DNA from 4 places in the Streptomyces sp. NPDC048604 genome. Region 1 is predicted to be linked to each of the others. Evidence: riboswitches for the same ligand, from Rfam matches in the RefSeq annotation. Region 1 holds a riboswitch; each other region holds the start of a gene.
The links. Region 1 has a riboswitch for cyclic di-AMP ahead of ACGFMM_RS25310 (peptidoglycan DD-metalloendopeptidase family protein). Riboswitches for the same ligand answer to the same signal wherever they lie in the genome.
Positions count from the first base shown of each region.

Region 1 (3,581 bases):
ACGAGAGTGCATCCTTCCGTCCCGGTTGTGACCTACGCGACCGTAAGGAGGGGTTGACGCAGGGTGAGATACGCCACCGGTCAAGATCTTCCCAACCCGGAATACGCCGGAGGCCCGGCACGTGGGACACGTGCCGGGCCTCCTCGGGCCGCTTGGGCGGGCGCCCGTCAGTTGGCGCTCGCCGGATGGCTCCCGTCAGATCGAGACGCCGTGGCTGCGCAGGTAGGCCAGCGGGTCGACGTCCGAGCCGTAGCTCGGTCCGGTGCGGATCTCGAAGTGCAGGTGCGGGCCGCTGGAGTTGCCGGTCGAGCCGGACAGACCGATCTGCTGGCCGCCGCGCACGCTCTCGCCGGCCGAGACGGCGAGCGAGGAGAGGTGGGCGTACTGCGAGTAGCTGCCGTCGGCGTGCTGGATGACGACCTCGTTGCCGTACGCGCCGCCCCAGCCGGCGGAGACCACGGTGCCGGCGCCGACGGCGCGGACGTTGGTGCCGGAGGAGGCCATGAAGTCGACGCCGGTGTGGTAGCCGGAGGACCACATCGCGCCGGAGGCGCGGTACGGGGTGGAGACGCCGCCGTCGACCGGGGCGACCCAGCCGGAGGCGGCGGCCGGGGCGGCGGTGCGCTCGGCGCTGCGGGAGGCGCGGGTCTCGTCGGCGGCCTTGGCCTTCGGAGCAGCCTTCGGCGCGGCCTTCGGCGCGGCCTTGGCGGCGGGCTTGGCCGCGGGGGCCTTGGCCGTGGACTTGGCCGTGGACTTGGCACCGAGGGTGAGCTTCATGCCCGGGAAGATCAGCGACGGGTTGTCGCCGACGACCTGGCGGTTGTCGGAGTAGAGCTTCTTCCAGCCGCCGGCGAGGTCGTGCTCCTCGGCGATCTTGGACAGGTAGTCGCCGCGCACGACGGAGTAGATCTTCGCCTTGGCCTTCGCCTTGGCGACGGCGGCCTGCGGGGCGGCGGCGGGCTGAGCGGCGGCCACGGTGGCCACGCGCTCGGTGGCCGCGGGGGCGGCCTGCTCGGCGGCGTGGGCGCCGGTGGCGCCGAACAGCGGCAGAGCGACGACGGCGCCGCCCGCGCCGGCGGCGACGAAGCCGCGGGTCAGCGGATTGACCTTGGGACGGCGATGCTTACCCTTCGAGGGCATGGCGAATTCCTCTCCGTCGCCTGCGAGGTGAGCTGTCGGGTTCGGACTGGAGTTGTCCGGCCGCGCGGTGCGCGACTTCACCCCGAGCCGTCCTGTGCTGAGGAACGGCGTGTTACCTGGGTCCCCCGCTCCTGCCGTACGTGGGTGAGTGCGGAAATCCGGACGGTGGCAGGATTCGGCGGGTCCGACCGGAGTGAGCGTGACGCTAGACGAGCCGAGTCGCGAGGAACAAGCCACGAATTCCCGTTCGCATTCTTCGCCGGGAATTTCCCCTTGGAATTCCGGTCACCCTCCGTGGATGACGGATCTTCGCGTTCCTTTCCGGACACGGCATTTGGGAAAAATGATCAGGCACGGACGGTCACGGTTATGACGCTGCTCACGCCCCGAAGCCCATCTCCACTGCAATCAGGGCGCGTTATACCGAAGCCCCCAATTCGGACAGAAAGCGCATTACCCCCCGGCGGGGTGCGCCCGGGGGGACCGACCCTGGATGATTGCCCGAGGAACCGATCTCTTTCCGCCATCGAGCACCAGGAGCACCCGTGACGCAGCAGACGCCTCAGGCCCCGCCGACCGAGCCCGAGCTGACGGGCGTTCGCAACTTCCGCGACGTGGCCGGTCTGCCGACCGCGGACGGCCGGGCCGTCGCCCCGGGGCGGCTGTTCCGCAGCGGGCACCTGGCCCACGCCACCACGGAGGACGCGGCGTTCCTGTCGACGCTCGGCCTGCACACGATCTTCGACTTCCGCAACGAGGCGGACCGGGCGTTCGAGGGCCTGGATGTCGAGCTGCCCGGCACGCGGAACGTGCACATACCCCTGAACGACCCGGCGGACGGCAAGGAGTTCTGGAAGCTGGTGCGCTCGGGCGATCTCGCCACGCTGCGGGAGATGCTCGGGAACGGCCAGGCGGCCGCCCGTATGTCCGATTCGTACCGGAAGATGATTGTGCAGCGGACGCCCGAGCACAGCCGGATCGTGCATGCCCTGGCCGAGGACAGCGTGCCGGCGCTGATGCACTGCGCGGCGGGCAAGGACCGCGCCGGGCTGTCGATCGCGGTGTCGCTGCTCGCGGTCGGCGTCGAGCGCGAGGCCATCGAGGCCGACTACGTGAAGTCCAACGAGCCGCACCGCCGCTACAAGGTGCACCGCAGCTCCGCCGCCCCGGACGGGATGTCGCCCGAGGTCATGGAGCTGCTGAGCCCGCTGTTCGACGCCCGCGTCGACTACCTGCGGGCCGCGTTCGAGCAGATGGAGGAGACGTACGGCTCGGTCGAGGGCTACCTCACCAAGGGCCTGGCGCTCTCCGCGGAGACCCGCGAGCTGCTGCGCGCCCGGCTGCTCACGCAGGCGTAGCGGGGCACGGTCGCCGTACGGGGGCGGCGGCTACTGGTTCGCGCCGCCGACCAGGAAGAGCAGGTAGAGGAAGCCGGCGAAGAGATGGCCGGCGACCAGGTAGGCGAAGAGACGCAGCACCAGGCCCTTGGGGAACTTGCCGCCCCCGCGCTCCTGACCGGTGATGGCAACGGACTTGTCGGACATGTCGGTAACCTCCTGGGAGTTCAGCGCCGGTGCGGGCCCGGGTCGCCGAGGCACAGCTCGGCGGCCGGGCTCTGCAGCAGCGTGTGGACGAAGAGCACGTCCGCGCCGTCGGGCGTGGCGGCGCCGATGCGGTGCGGGGTGAGCGAGTCGAAGTGCGCGCTGTCCCCCGGATCGAGGACGTGCACGGCGTCGCCGAGGGCCAGCCGCACCCTGCCGTGCAGGACGTGGATCCACTCCTCGCCGGGGTGGACCCGGACGATGTCCGCCCGGGTGGCGTGCGGGACGTGCACCCGCAGCGCCTGGAGCGCCCGGCCCGCGCCGCCCGCCTGGTGGTACACCCAGCCGTCCGCCTCGACCGGCTCGGACCGGCCGGCCCGGACGATGGGGTCGTGTTCCGGGGGAACCTCGCCCAGCAGAGCGGAGACCGTCGTACCGTAGATACGGGCCAGCGCCAGCAGCATCGGCAACGAGGGCTGACGGCGGCCCGTCTCCAGCCGGGACAGATGGGCCGGTGAGAGACCGGCCCGCTGGGCGGCGGCCTCCAGGGTCAGCCCTCGGCGCCGGCGCAGGCCGCGCAGCTGCGGGGCGACGTCCGGCAGGGCGTCCGGGGCGGGCTCCCCGGGGAGGTACTCGTGCTCCATGCCTCCATTTCGCCAGGACCTTTCCTGCGAGGCAAATTTCTTGCCCGAGAGGCAAAAACGCCCGTCGGCCTGCGTGGACGGCCGGTGCGCCCGGCCGTCAGCGCTGCGCCACCGCCTGCCGGACCAGCGTCTTCCCGAAGTCCCACATCAGTCCCCCGCCGGCGTGCGCGTCGTCCATCACCGCCGTGAACGCCGTCACGAACCGGTCCACGTCCCCCTCGTCCACGATCAGCGGCGGGATCAGCTTGATCACCTC
Region 1 covers NZ_JBICVX010000013.1:10,761-14,341, forward strand. The annotation lists gene ACGFMM_RS25305 (SGNH/GDSL hydrolase family protein) at 1-2, opposite strand, end outside; gene ACGFMM_RS25310 (peptidoglycan DD-metalloendopeptidase family protein) at 196-1,140, opposite strand; cyclic di-AMP (ydaO/yuaA leader) riboswitch at 1,145-1,331, opposite strand; gene ACGFMM_RS25315 (tyrosine-protein phosphatase) at 1,686-2,498, shown strand; gene ACGFMM_RS25320 (DUF6126 family protein) at 2,529-2,684, opposite strand; gene ACGFMM_RS25325 (helix-turn-helix domain-containing protein) at 2,705-3,325, opposite strand; gene ACGFMM_RS25330 (aspartate aminotransferase family protein) at 3,423-3,581, opposite strand, start outside.

Region 2 (3,581 bases), on a different contig from region 1:
CTCGATGCCACGGGCCAGGCGCTCCGGGTTGGTGACGAACAGGTCGTCGCCGACGATCTGGACCTTGGTGCCCAGCTTGTCGGTGAGGACCTTCCAGCCGGCCCAGTCGTCCTCGTACAGCGGGTCCTCGATGGAGACCATCGGGTACGCGGAGACGAGCTCCTCGTAGTACTCGGTCATCTCGGCGGCCGTGCGGGACTTGCCCTCGAACTCGTAGGCGCCGTCCTTGTAGAACTCGGACGCGGCGACGTCGAGCGCCAGCGCGATGTCCTTGCCCGGGACGTAGCCGGCCTGCTTGATGGCCTCCACAATGAGGTCGAGCGCCTCACGGTTGGAGCCGAGGTTCGGGGCGAAGCCGCCCTCGTCGCCGAGGCCGGTGGACAGGCCCTTGGTCTTCAGGACGGACTTGAGGGTGTGGTAGACCTCCGCACCCCAGCGCAGCGCCTCGGAGAAGGACTCGGCGCCGATCGGCGCGATCATGAACTCCTGGATGTCCACGTTGGAGTCGGCGTGCGAGCCGCCGTTCAGGATGTTCATCATCGGAACGGGCAGCAGGTGCGCGTTCGGGCCGCCGAGGTAGCGGAACAGCGGCAGGTCCGAGGCCTCGGAGGCGGCGTGCGCCACGGCGAGGGAGACGCCGAGGATGGCGTTGGCGCCGAGCGAGGACTTGTCGTCGGTGGCGTCCAGGTCGAACATCGCCTGGTCGATGAGGCGCTGCTCGGTGGCGTCGTAGCCGACGAGCTCCGGGCCGATCTGCTCGATCACGGCGAGGACGGCCTTCTCGACGCCCTTGCCGCCGTAACGGCTCTTGTCACCGTCGCGGAGCTCGAGGGCTTCGAACGCACCGGTGGAGGCGCCGGACGGAACGGCAGCACGGCCGGTGCTGCCGTCGTCGAGGCCGACCTCGACCTCGACCGTGGGATTGCCTCGGGAGTCCAGGATTTCCCGGGCTACGACGACGTCGATGGACGGCACGAGCATCTCCTTCTGGGATGTGACGTGAGAAGAGGTGCGAAGGTCTCTTGGCCTTGCGACATGAGCCTATCCGGCTCGGGGTGCCCGGCCAGTCGGTGCCCGCCCCCTGGGACGAAAAAGGACCCGAGCGCGGGCATCCCGGGCGAAAGATCTCGTACTACTCGCAAGTAACCATGCGGAAACCCCGGCCCTGCGCACACGGGGGGAGTTGCGCGCAGGGCCGGGGTGGTCACCGCGGGAGGGTCGCACGGCACGGGTGGGCCGCCGGACCCACCCGGGCCGCGAGGCTCACTTCAGGTGGAGCTGCTGGCCCGGGTAGATCAGGTCGGCGTCCTCGACGACGTCCTTGTTCAGCTGGAAGAGCCTCTCCCAGCCGCCCTTGACGTCGTGCGCGGCGGCGATCTTGCTCAGCGTGTCGCCGGCGACGACCTTGTACTCGCCGTCGCCCTTCTTGACCTTCTTGCCGGTCGGGGTGGTGACGGTCTTCTTGGCGTCGGCCTTGGCGGCCTTCTTCGCGGCCTTCGCGACGGGCTTCGGCGCGGTGCGCTGCTCGCTGCGGGTGGTCGGCTGCTCGGCCTTGCGCTCCGGCTGCGCCTGCTCGGCGGCGCCGCCGGTGTACGCGGCGTTGGACAGGCCCACGCCGCAGCTCGGCCACGCACCCTTGCCCTGGCCGGCCAGGACCTTCTCGGCGATCTGGATCTGCTGGGCCTTGGAGGCCTGGTCGGCGGTGGCCGCGAAGGCGGTGCCGCCGTAGGCGGCCCAGGTGGAGGCCGAGAACTGCAGGCCGCCGTAGTAGCCGTTGCCGGTGTTGATGGACCAGTTGCCGCCGGACTCGCACTGGGCGACGCGGTCCCACTCGGAGGCGGTGGCGGCGGACGCGTTGCCCGCGGCCATCAGCGGCGCGGCGACGGCGACACCGGCGATGCCGGCGAGCGCGACGGCGCGGGTGGCCTTGGAGGAACGGCGGTGTTTGCCCTTGCCGGAAAACAGCATGGAAGTCTCCTCACCGACGCCTGCGAGGTGAGCTGTCGGGTTCGGGCCGGAAGAGTTGCCCGGCCGCGTGCTCTCGCACGCGGCTTCACCCCGAGCCGGTCGTTCGGCCGTCATCTCTCGACGGCCGGGACCGGCACTTACCTTGGGTCCCCCGCTCCTGCCTTCGGCGCTTGACGCGACGACTGTTCCCGACGGCCGGCGGCAGGACTCGGCGTTCCGGTCGGCGGGGCCCGCGGTGGCGAGCGGTCACGACCGTAGACACAGACCCTCCGGAAGTTCAAAGACCGACATCCCGGGAAAATCGCCCGTACTTGCCTTACCGCCGGAGGTGTTTGTGCTGGTGGGAGGTGACGGAAGCAAACTTTGCGGACAGGACACGCCAGTTGGGGCGAAGAGACTCATGTCTCATTTGCGCAGAACCGGACATAAGGCGTCGAACTGCCCGCCGCTCCTACTTCTGCCGGTCGGTCAGTTCCAGGTTCTGGCCAGGGAGGATGAGGTCCGGGTCGCCCCCGACGGTCTCCTTGTTGGCCTTGTAGAGGGCGCGCCAGCCGCCGTCGAGCTCGTGCTCGGCCGCGATCTGCGTGAGGTTGTCGCCGGGCTGGACGGTGTACTCGTCCGAAGTGTCCGCCTTCTTACCCTTGGCGTCCTTGGTCTCGTCCGTACCATTAACGCCCGCTTCGTCGAGGTCGGTGCGGCCGGCGTCGCGTGTCGCATCGTCAGCCGGCGCGGCGTGACGCCCCGATTCGGACGAGTCGCCCGATTCATCCGGGTTCTCGGTCGCGGCGTCGCCGCGGTGCTTGCCCGTGCCGGGAGCGGAAGGGTCGGAGGGGGTGGCGTGGTCCTCGGCGGGCGTGGTGGGGGTGGCCGGGGCGCCGCTCTCGGCCGACTCGTCGCCCGGCTGACCGGACGCATCGGGCAGAAGGGACTTGTCGGACTTCACCTTGCCCGGGGAGTCCTCCCCGCGGTCGTCCTGATTCGCGTCCGCATCGGCCGACGTGGACGGAGTCGTCGGAGCGGTGGGCAGCACGCCACCGGGCTTCGTGGACGGCTTCAGCGTGCCGTCGTCCTTCAGGCCGACGATCGCGGCACAGGTGGCCCACGTCTTCGCCCCCTGCGCGGCCAGCGCCTTCTCGGCGACCGCGATCTGCTGGGCGCGGCTGGCGAGGTCCGGGCGGGCGGCGTACTCGGTGCCGCCGTACGAGTCCCACGTCTCCTGGGTGAACTGCAGCCCGCCGTACAGCCCGTTGCCGAAGTCGGCGCTCCACAGTCCGCCCGACTCGCACTCGGCGACCCGGTCCCACGTCGCCCCGTCGGCGGCGGAGGCGGAGCCCGCGGCGAGCAGCGGAAGGGCGAGGGCGGATCCGGTCACCCCCGCGGCGACGACGAGAGCGGGGGCCTGACGGGGTCTGCGGTGTCGTCCGTTCCCGGAGCGCATGGGGAGTGCCTTTCGCGTGACTGCTGAGGTGTCGGTGAAAGTAGCGGCATTCGAACGTGAGTCACAAGTCGATGCAGCGGAGATCACGTAAAGATCACATTCATGACGCGCCGTCAGTTGTACGGGACGGTGAACTCCACCGGAAGCGTGCGCAGGCCACGCATAATCAGCCCGC
Region 2 covers NZ_JBICVX010000003.1:56,088-59,668, forward strand. The annotation lists gene eno (phosphopyruvate hydratase) at 1-981, opposite strand, end outside; gene ACGFMM_RS06950 (transglycosylase family protein) at 1,264-1,968, opposite strand; cyclic di-AMP (ydaO/yuaA leader) riboswitch at 1,971-2,147, opposite strand; gene ACGFMM_RS06955 (transglycosylase family protein) at 2,420-3,406, opposite strand; gene ACGFMM_RS06960 (cytochrome P450) at 3,520-3,581, opposite strand, start outside.
Region 2: linked by a shared signal. The riboswitch ahead of ACGFMM_RS06950 (transglycosylase family protein) and the one ahead of ACGFMM_RS25310 (peptidoglycan DD-metalloendopeptidase family protein) in region 1 are both predicted to bind cyclic di-AMP.

Region 3 (3,581 bases), on a different contig from region 1:
GTGCCCGCAGCCGACGCCGTGCCCGCAGCCGACGCCGCCGCCGTACCCACGGCTGCCGCTGCCGTGCCCACGGCCGACGCCGAAGCCCCGCCCACCGCGCCGGGCGACCGCGCGCAGTGGCGCTACCGCCCGCGGTGGGCGCTGCGGCACCGCAGGGCCCTGCGCGCCACCGCCGTCTTCGGTGTCCTCGCCCTGTGCGGCCTGGTGCTCCTGGCGCTGCTGCGCGAGAAGACCGGCACCGAGGGCTTCGTCGCCGGCCTGGGTCTCGCGGTGCTCCCGGTCCCGCTGCTCCTCGCCGCGTTCCGCTGGCTCGACCGGGTCGACCCCGGCCCGTGGAAGAACCTGATCTTCGCTTTCGCCTGGGGCTCCGGCGCCGCCGCGCTCATGGCGCTCACCGCGAACACCTTCGCGATCCGCTGGATCGCCGGCGCCACGGCCACCACCGACCCCGACGACGTGCTCAGCCTCGGCGCGACCTTCGTCGCCCCGGTCGTCGAGGAGAGCGTCAAGGGCGCCGCCCTGCTGCTGTTCTTCCTGCTGCGCCGCCGCCACTTCACCGGTCTCGTCGACGGCGTCGTCGTCGCCGGCGTCACCGCGACCGGCTTCGCCTTCACCGAGAACATCCTCTATCTCGGCAGCGCCTTCGGCGAGGACCTGGCGACCGGCGCGAGCGTCCTCGGCTCCAAGACCGTCGGGACCTTCTTCGGGCGGATCGTGCTGACGCCGCTCGCGCACCCGCTGTTCACCGTCTGCACCGGCATCGGCTTCGGCCTCGCCGCGGCCACCGCCCGCCGGCGCCGGGCCCGCCGCGTCCTGCTGCCGCTCGGCGGACTGCTCCTGGCGATGGGGGTGCACGCCCTGTGGAACGGCTCGGCCGTCCGCAGCCCGCTCGGCTTCCTCGCGGTGTACGGGGCGTTCATGGTGCCGGCCCTCGCCCTGCTGACCTGGCTCGCGATCTGGAGCCGGCAGCGCGAGCTGCGCACCATATCCGGGCGGCTCCCGGCGTACGCGGCGGCCGGCTGGCTCGCCCCCGCCGAACCGCTCGCGCTGTCGTCGATGCGGGCCCGCGCCATGGCCCGTTCGTTCGCCTCCGCCGCGTACGGTCCCGCCGCGGCGCGCGCGGTGCACGAGTACGAAGGGTTCGCGACGAGCCTGGCGTTCCTGCGCGACCGGGCCCACCGGGGCACGGCGGACGCGGACTTCACGGCGCGGGAGCAGGAGCTGCTGCACCACCTGTGGCAGCGCAAGGAGTTCGCCTCACCGGCGCTCACGTACGCGGCGGGGGCGACCGGCCGGTTCCGCCCGGCTCCGCCGCCCCCGCCGCACCGCGACTACACGGGTCCGAACCCGTACCGCGCCTGAGGTCTGCTCAGCCGCGTGCGTCAGATGCTCTGGCCCTTGTCCCGCAGCCAGGCCGCCGGGTCGATGCCCGCGCCGCCCGCGGTGTGGACCTCCAGGTGGAGGTGGGGGCCGGTCACGTTGCCGGTCGCGCCGACGCGGCCGATGGTGTCGCCGGTGGTCACCGTCTGGCCCGCGCTCACGGTCATCGAGGACAGGTGGGCGTACCAGACCTCGGTGCCGTCCTCGAGCTCGAGGACGATCCGGTAGCCGTACGAGCCGGACCAGCCCGCCGACTTGATGGTGCCGCCGTGCACGGCCTTCACCGGGGTGCCGGTGGGCGCGGCGAAGTCGAGGCCGGTGTGGTAGCCGGAGGACCACATCGAGCCGGCCTGGCCGTACTCGGAGGTGATCGTGTACGAGGAGGTGGGCAGCGAGTAGCTGGCGGCGAGCGCCGCCCGGCGGGCCGCCTCCGCCTTGGCCCTGGCCTCCGCCTCGGCCTTCGCCTTGGCCTCGGCGGCGGCCTTCTGCGCGGTGGCGGCAGCGGTCTGCTGGGTCTTCGCCTCGGTGGCGGCCTTCTCGGCGGCCGCCTTCTCCGCGGCGGCCTTGGCCTCGGCCTCGGCCGTCGCCTGCTGCTGCTCGGCCTGCTGGAGGATGCGGGCGCGCAGGGCCTCGCCCGCGTCGGCCGCCTCGATGGAGCCGCTCTGTCCGCCGTCGGCGGCGGGCAGGCTGAGGGACGCCTGGGTGAGCGGGCCGACCTTGTTGTCGGTGCTCTGGGAGTCGTCGGAGATCAGGGAGCCGACGCCGGGCAGGTCCTCGGCGGCGGGCAGGTTCATGTCCGGCAGCGAGATCGCGACCGGGGGCCTCTCCTTGGCGGTGGCCAGGCCGCCCGCGCCGACCGCCGCGATGACGCCGACGCCGAGGACGGTGGAGCTGCGGGCGATGCTGCGCTGCTTGACGACGCGGTGCCGGCCGCGGGTCGGGCGGAGCGTGTCCTCGCTGGGGTTCCACTCCTCCGTGAAGTCGCCTCCCCCGGCCATCGGGGCGCCATAGGCGTCGAAGTGGGTCTCGGGAGCAGCAGGGTTGGACGCCACGGAGGCGTACTCCTTTCCTTCCTTCTCGCCTACCGGGTTAGCTGACGGGTTCGGAGCAGGAAGGTCTCCTACGGGTCAACTTCGACCCGATTCACCCCAATAGGTGGTTCCCCGGTTCCCTTGCGGGATTCGGCGCGTGCGCACGGTGCCGTCTCTGGCGACGGCTGGGACGACCGCGCTGCGTTATCGAACGTTAATAGACACGCGGGCCCGATTCCAAGCTGTTCCTCTTGATCATTACGGGCATTGGCCTGGACTTAACCAGCCAGAACAGGGTGGAAACGGGCGAGTTGACCGGGCTCTTGACGAGACTCGAGCAACTGTTCACGAAGTGACAACACGTCAGCGTTATCTCTCCGAGATCCTTCGCTCACGGATCGTCACGAAGGCCTTCACACGGCATGTCACGGCACCACCGGCATCGTCCGCCGCCGCTCCGGCTGCCCCAGCGCGGGCCGGCTCACCGCCAGCAGCGCCATGTCGTCCGTCGCACCGCCCCCGGTGTGCCGGCGCACATCGTCGACCAGCGCGTCCAGGAGCGCCTCGGGCCCCTGGAAGATCCGGCCGGCCAGCCGCTCCCCCGGGGCGTAGAAGACCCCGTCCCCGTCGCGCGCCTCGGACAGCCCGTCCGTGTAGAAGAGGAGCGTCGCGCCCGTCGGGTACGGCCGCTCGTCGACCTGGTCCGGCCAGGAGGCCAGATCGCCCATGCCCAGCGGCAGCGCGGCCTGGCTCGGCGTCAGCCGCTCCAGGCCCCCGTCCGCGTGCAGCAGCAGCGGCTCCGGATGGCCCCGGTTGACGATCCGCACCCGGGCCCGGCCGTTCGGGATCTCGGCGAGCACGGCGGTGGTGAAGCCCTCGAAGGCGTCCAGGCTGCCGCGCCGCCGGCCCTCCCGGAACAGCGCCCGCTCCAGCCGCTGCGCCACGTCCTCCAGCGCGTCCTCCTGCTCGGCGGCCTCCCGGAACGCGCCGATGACCACCGCCACCGCCTCCACCGCGTCCAGCCCCTTGCCGCGCACGTCGCCGACGACGAGCCGCACCCCGTGCGGGGTGTCCTGGACGGCGAACAGGTCGCCGCCGATGAACGCGTCCGCCTGGGCCGCCTCGTAGCGGGCCGCCACCTGCAGCCCGCCGATCCGCCGGGCGGGCGTG
Region 3 covers NZ_JBICVX010000016.1:144,141-147,721, reverse strand. The annotation lists gene ACGFMM_RS29245 (PrsW family intramembrane metalloprotease) at 1-1,362, shown strand, start outside; gene ACGFMM_RS29240 (M23 family metallopeptidase) at 1,383-2,432, opposite strand; cyclic di-AMP (ydaO/yuaA leader) riboswitch at 2,444-2,577, opposite strand; gene ACGFMM_RS29235 (PP2C family protein-serine/threonine phosphatase) at 2,837-3,581, opposite strand, start outside.
Region 3: linked by a shared signal. The riboswitch ahead of ACGFMM_RS29240 (M23 family metallopeptidase) and the one ahead of ACGFMM_RS25310 (peptidoglycan DD-metalloendopeptidase family protein) in region 1 are both predicted to bind cyclic di-AMP.

Region 4 (3,581 bases), on a different contig from region 1:
CGAGAAGTACTTCGGCTCCATCCCCTCGCACGACGGCAAGCAGCCGCCGCGCGACGGCTCGCTCCCGGAGACCATCGGCGAGCAGCTGCGCGAGGTCGTCGAGGAGGAGGTCCCGGCCCGTGCGCTGATGGCCGCCTACCGCCTGCCGCACGACGGCACCCGCGAGTGCGACGCGGCCGACCTGGCCCTGACGGTGCTCGGCGGCGGCGAGTCCTCCCGGCTGCACAACCGGCTGGTCCGCCGCGACCGCACCGCCGTCGCCGCCGGTTTCGGCCTGCTGCGGCTGGCCGGCGCGCCCTCGCTGGGCTGGCTGGACGTGAAGACCTCCGGCGGCGTCGAGGTGCCGCAGATCGAGGCGGCCGTCGACGAGGAGCTCGCGCGGTTCGCCGCCGAGGGCCCGACGGACGAGGAGATGGAGCGCGCCCAGGCGCAGTTGGAGCGCGAGTGGCTGGACCGGCTCGGCACGGTCGCCGGCCGCGCCGACGAACTGTGCCGGTTCGCGGTGCTGTTCGGCGACCCGCAGCTGGCGCTGACCGCCGTGCAGCGGGTCCTCGACATCACCGCGCAGGAGGTGCAGGCGGTCGCCGCGGCCAAGCTGCGCCCCGACAACCGGGCGGTGCTCGTGTACGAGCCGATCACCGCGGGCCAGGGCGACCCGGCCGCAGAGAGCGACAGCGACGAGGAAGAGGGAGCCGGCCAGTGAGCGACGCTGCCGCGTCTTTGACGACCATGGAGTTCCACCCGCAGCCTCAGCCCGGCGACGCCCGCCCCTGGGCCTTCCCGGCCCCCGAGCGCGGCTCGCTCGACAACGGTCTGACGGTCCTGCGCTGCCACCGCCCCGGCCAGCAGGTGGTGGCCGTCGAGATCGTCGTCGACGCCCCGCTGGACGCCGAGCCGGCCGGCCTGGACGGCGTGGCCACGATCATGGCCCGCGCGCTGTCCGAAGGCACGGACAAGCACTCCGCCGAGGAGTTCGCCGCCGAACTGGAGCGCTGCGGCGCGACCCTGGACGCGCACGCCGACCATCCGGGCGTGCGGGTCTCCCTGGAGGTCCCGGTCTCCCGGCTGCCGAAGGCGCTCGGCCTGCTCGCCGAGGCGCTGCGCGCGCCCGCGTTCGTCGACACCGAGATCGAGCGGCTGGTGCGCAACCGGCTCGACGAGATCCCGCACGAGCAGGCCAACCCGGCCCGCCGCGCGGCCAAGCAGCTCTCCAAGGAGCTGTTCCCGGCCGGTTCGCGCATGTCGCGGCCGCGCCAGGGCACCGAGGAGACGGTGGCCCCCATCGACGCCGCGGCCGTGCGGGCCTTCTTCGAGGCCCATGTGCGGCCCGCCAACGCCACCGCGGTGGTCGTCGGCGACCTCACCGGCATCGACCTGGACGCCCTGCTCGCCGACACCCTCGGCGACTGGAGCGGCGACACCGCGGTGTCGCACCCGGTGGCGCCGATCACCGCCGACGACACGGGCCGTGTGGTCATCGTGGACCGCCCCGGCGCGGTCCAGACGCAGCTGCTGATCGGCCGCGTCGGCGCGGACCGGCACGACAGCGTGTGGCCGGCGCAGGTGCTCGGCACGTACTGCCTCGGCGGCACCCTCACCTCCCGGCTCGACCGCGTGCTGCGCGAGGAGAAGGGCTACACGTACGGCGTGCGCGCCTTCGGCCAGGTGCTGCGCTCGGACGGCCGGGGCAACGGCGCGTCCATGCTCGCCATCAGCGGCTCGATCGACACCCCCAACACCGGCCCGGCACTTGACGACCTGTGGAAGGTGCTGCGCACCCTCGCGGCCGAGGGTCTGACGGACGCCGAGCGCGATGTGGCGGTGCAGAACCTGGTGGGCGTGGCACCGCTCAAGTACGAGACGGCGGCCTCGGTCGCCGGCACGCTCGCCGACCAGGTCGAGCAGCGTCTTCCGGACGATTTCCAGGCGCAGTTGTACGCCCGGCTCGCCGAGACGGGCACGGTGGAGGCGACGGCCGCCGTCGTCAATGCCTTCCCTGTGGACCGGCTGGTGACGGTTCTGGTCGGCGACGCCGCCGAGATCGAGGAGCCGGTGCGCGCCCTCGGCATCGGCGAAGTCACCGTCGTGACCGGCTGATCGACCCGGCCCCAGGCCACTGCGAGGACCTCGATGCCCCGATGCGTCGGGGTCCTCCCGTTTGTCCGGATCGAGGGGGAAAGCTACGTGAATGCCCTGTGGGATGCGCTACAAACTTCCGTGTCTGTTTGGTGATTGAAAGACGGTCCGCTTAGCGTCGGTCCGGCTGTTCGTCGGTTGCACATGCCGCACCCGCGGCAACGGACAGTCATCGCCGAGTCCCCGAAGGTGCGAGCCTGGGGAGCCGGGGACCCACCGTCCCTGGGGTGAATCGGACGCCTTCGCCTTCCGGCGGAGGAGCCCGTAGGAGACCTTCCTGCTCCGAACCCGTCAGCTAACCCGGTAGGCGAGAAGGAAGGAAAGGATCAGCCACTTCATGGCGTTCACCCGTGCCACCGGGAAGCATCGTGGTCCCAGCCGTCTGGCGCGCCGCAGCGCGGGCGTCGCCGGCGTCGCCGCCCTCGCCACCACCGGCGTGATCGGCACCCTCGCCTCCCCGGCGCTCGCCGTCGACACGGAGGCCGCCGCCCTCGAGGACACCGGCCTGATCCAGGCGATCAGCGTGGACTCGCTCGCGGACCGCATAGACGCCCAGGCCGCCGCCCAGGAGCAGGAGGCCTTCGAGGCCGCCGCCAAGGCGAAGGCCGAGGCCGAGGCGAAGCGCAAGGCCGAGGCCCGCGCCAAGAAGATCCGCGAGGAGCGTGAGCGCGCCGCCCGCGAGGCCGAGCGCAAGCGTCTGCACTCCTTCCGGCTGCCCATCGCCGGCTCGTACGTCACCACCGGCTACAAGGCCGGCGGCTCGCTCTGGTCCTCCGGCAGCCACTCCGGCATCGACTTCAAGGCGCCCTACGGCAGCACGGTCGGCTCTGTCGGCGCCGGCACCGTCGTCGAGGCCGGCTGGGGCGGCGCGTACGGCAACAACGTGGTGATCCGGATGCTCGACGGCACGTACACCCAGTACGGCCACCTTGCCTCCATCACGGTCTCGGTCGGCGAGTCCGTCATGCCGGGCCAGCAGATCGGCGTCTCCGGCTCGACCGGCAACTCCACCGGCCCGCACCTCCACTTCGAGGCCCGCTCCGGCGCCGAGTACGGCTCGGACATCAACCCGCTCGCGTATCTGCGCGCCCGCGGCGTGAACGTCTGACGGACCGGCAGGACCCGCGGACAGCGCACCGGAAAAGCCCCGGCTCGTACGGAGTCGGGGCTTTTCCGCGTCCGAAAGACATCCATGATTCACGATCGGCCGTCGGAATTACCGCTCCGCTGCAATAGAGTCACCGAAGAGTCGGCGAACAGGGGACCGTCGGCGGGTTTCACGCGGATTAAGGCGGAGGTCGGACATGCGCATTCCCGCGCATTCGGTGTGCACGGCGATCCGGGACGACATCGTCTCCGGGGTCTTGGAGCGGGGCAGCCGGCTGACCGAGGAGCAGCTGGCCCGCCGGTACGGCGTCTCCCGCGTCCCGGTCCGCGAGGCGCTG
Region 4 covers NZ_JBICVX010000015.1:62,624-66,204, reverse strand. The annotation lists gene ACGFMM_RS28060 (M16 family metallopeptidase) at 1-703, shown strand, start outside; gene ACGFMM_RS28055 (M16 family metallopeptidase) at 730-2,097, shown strand; cyclic di-AMP (ydaO/yuaA leader) riboswitch at 2,300-2,461, shown strand; gene ACGFMM_RS28050 (M23 family metallopeptidase) at 2,474-3,244, shown strand; gene ACGFMM_RS28045 (GntR family transcriptional regulator) at 3,441-3,581, shown strand, end outside.
Region 4: linked by a shared signal. The riboswitch ahead of ACGFMM_RS28050 (M23 family metallopeptidase) and the one ahead of ACGFMM_RS25310 (peptidoglycan DD-metalloendopeptidase family protein) in region 1 are both predicted to bind cyclic di-AMP.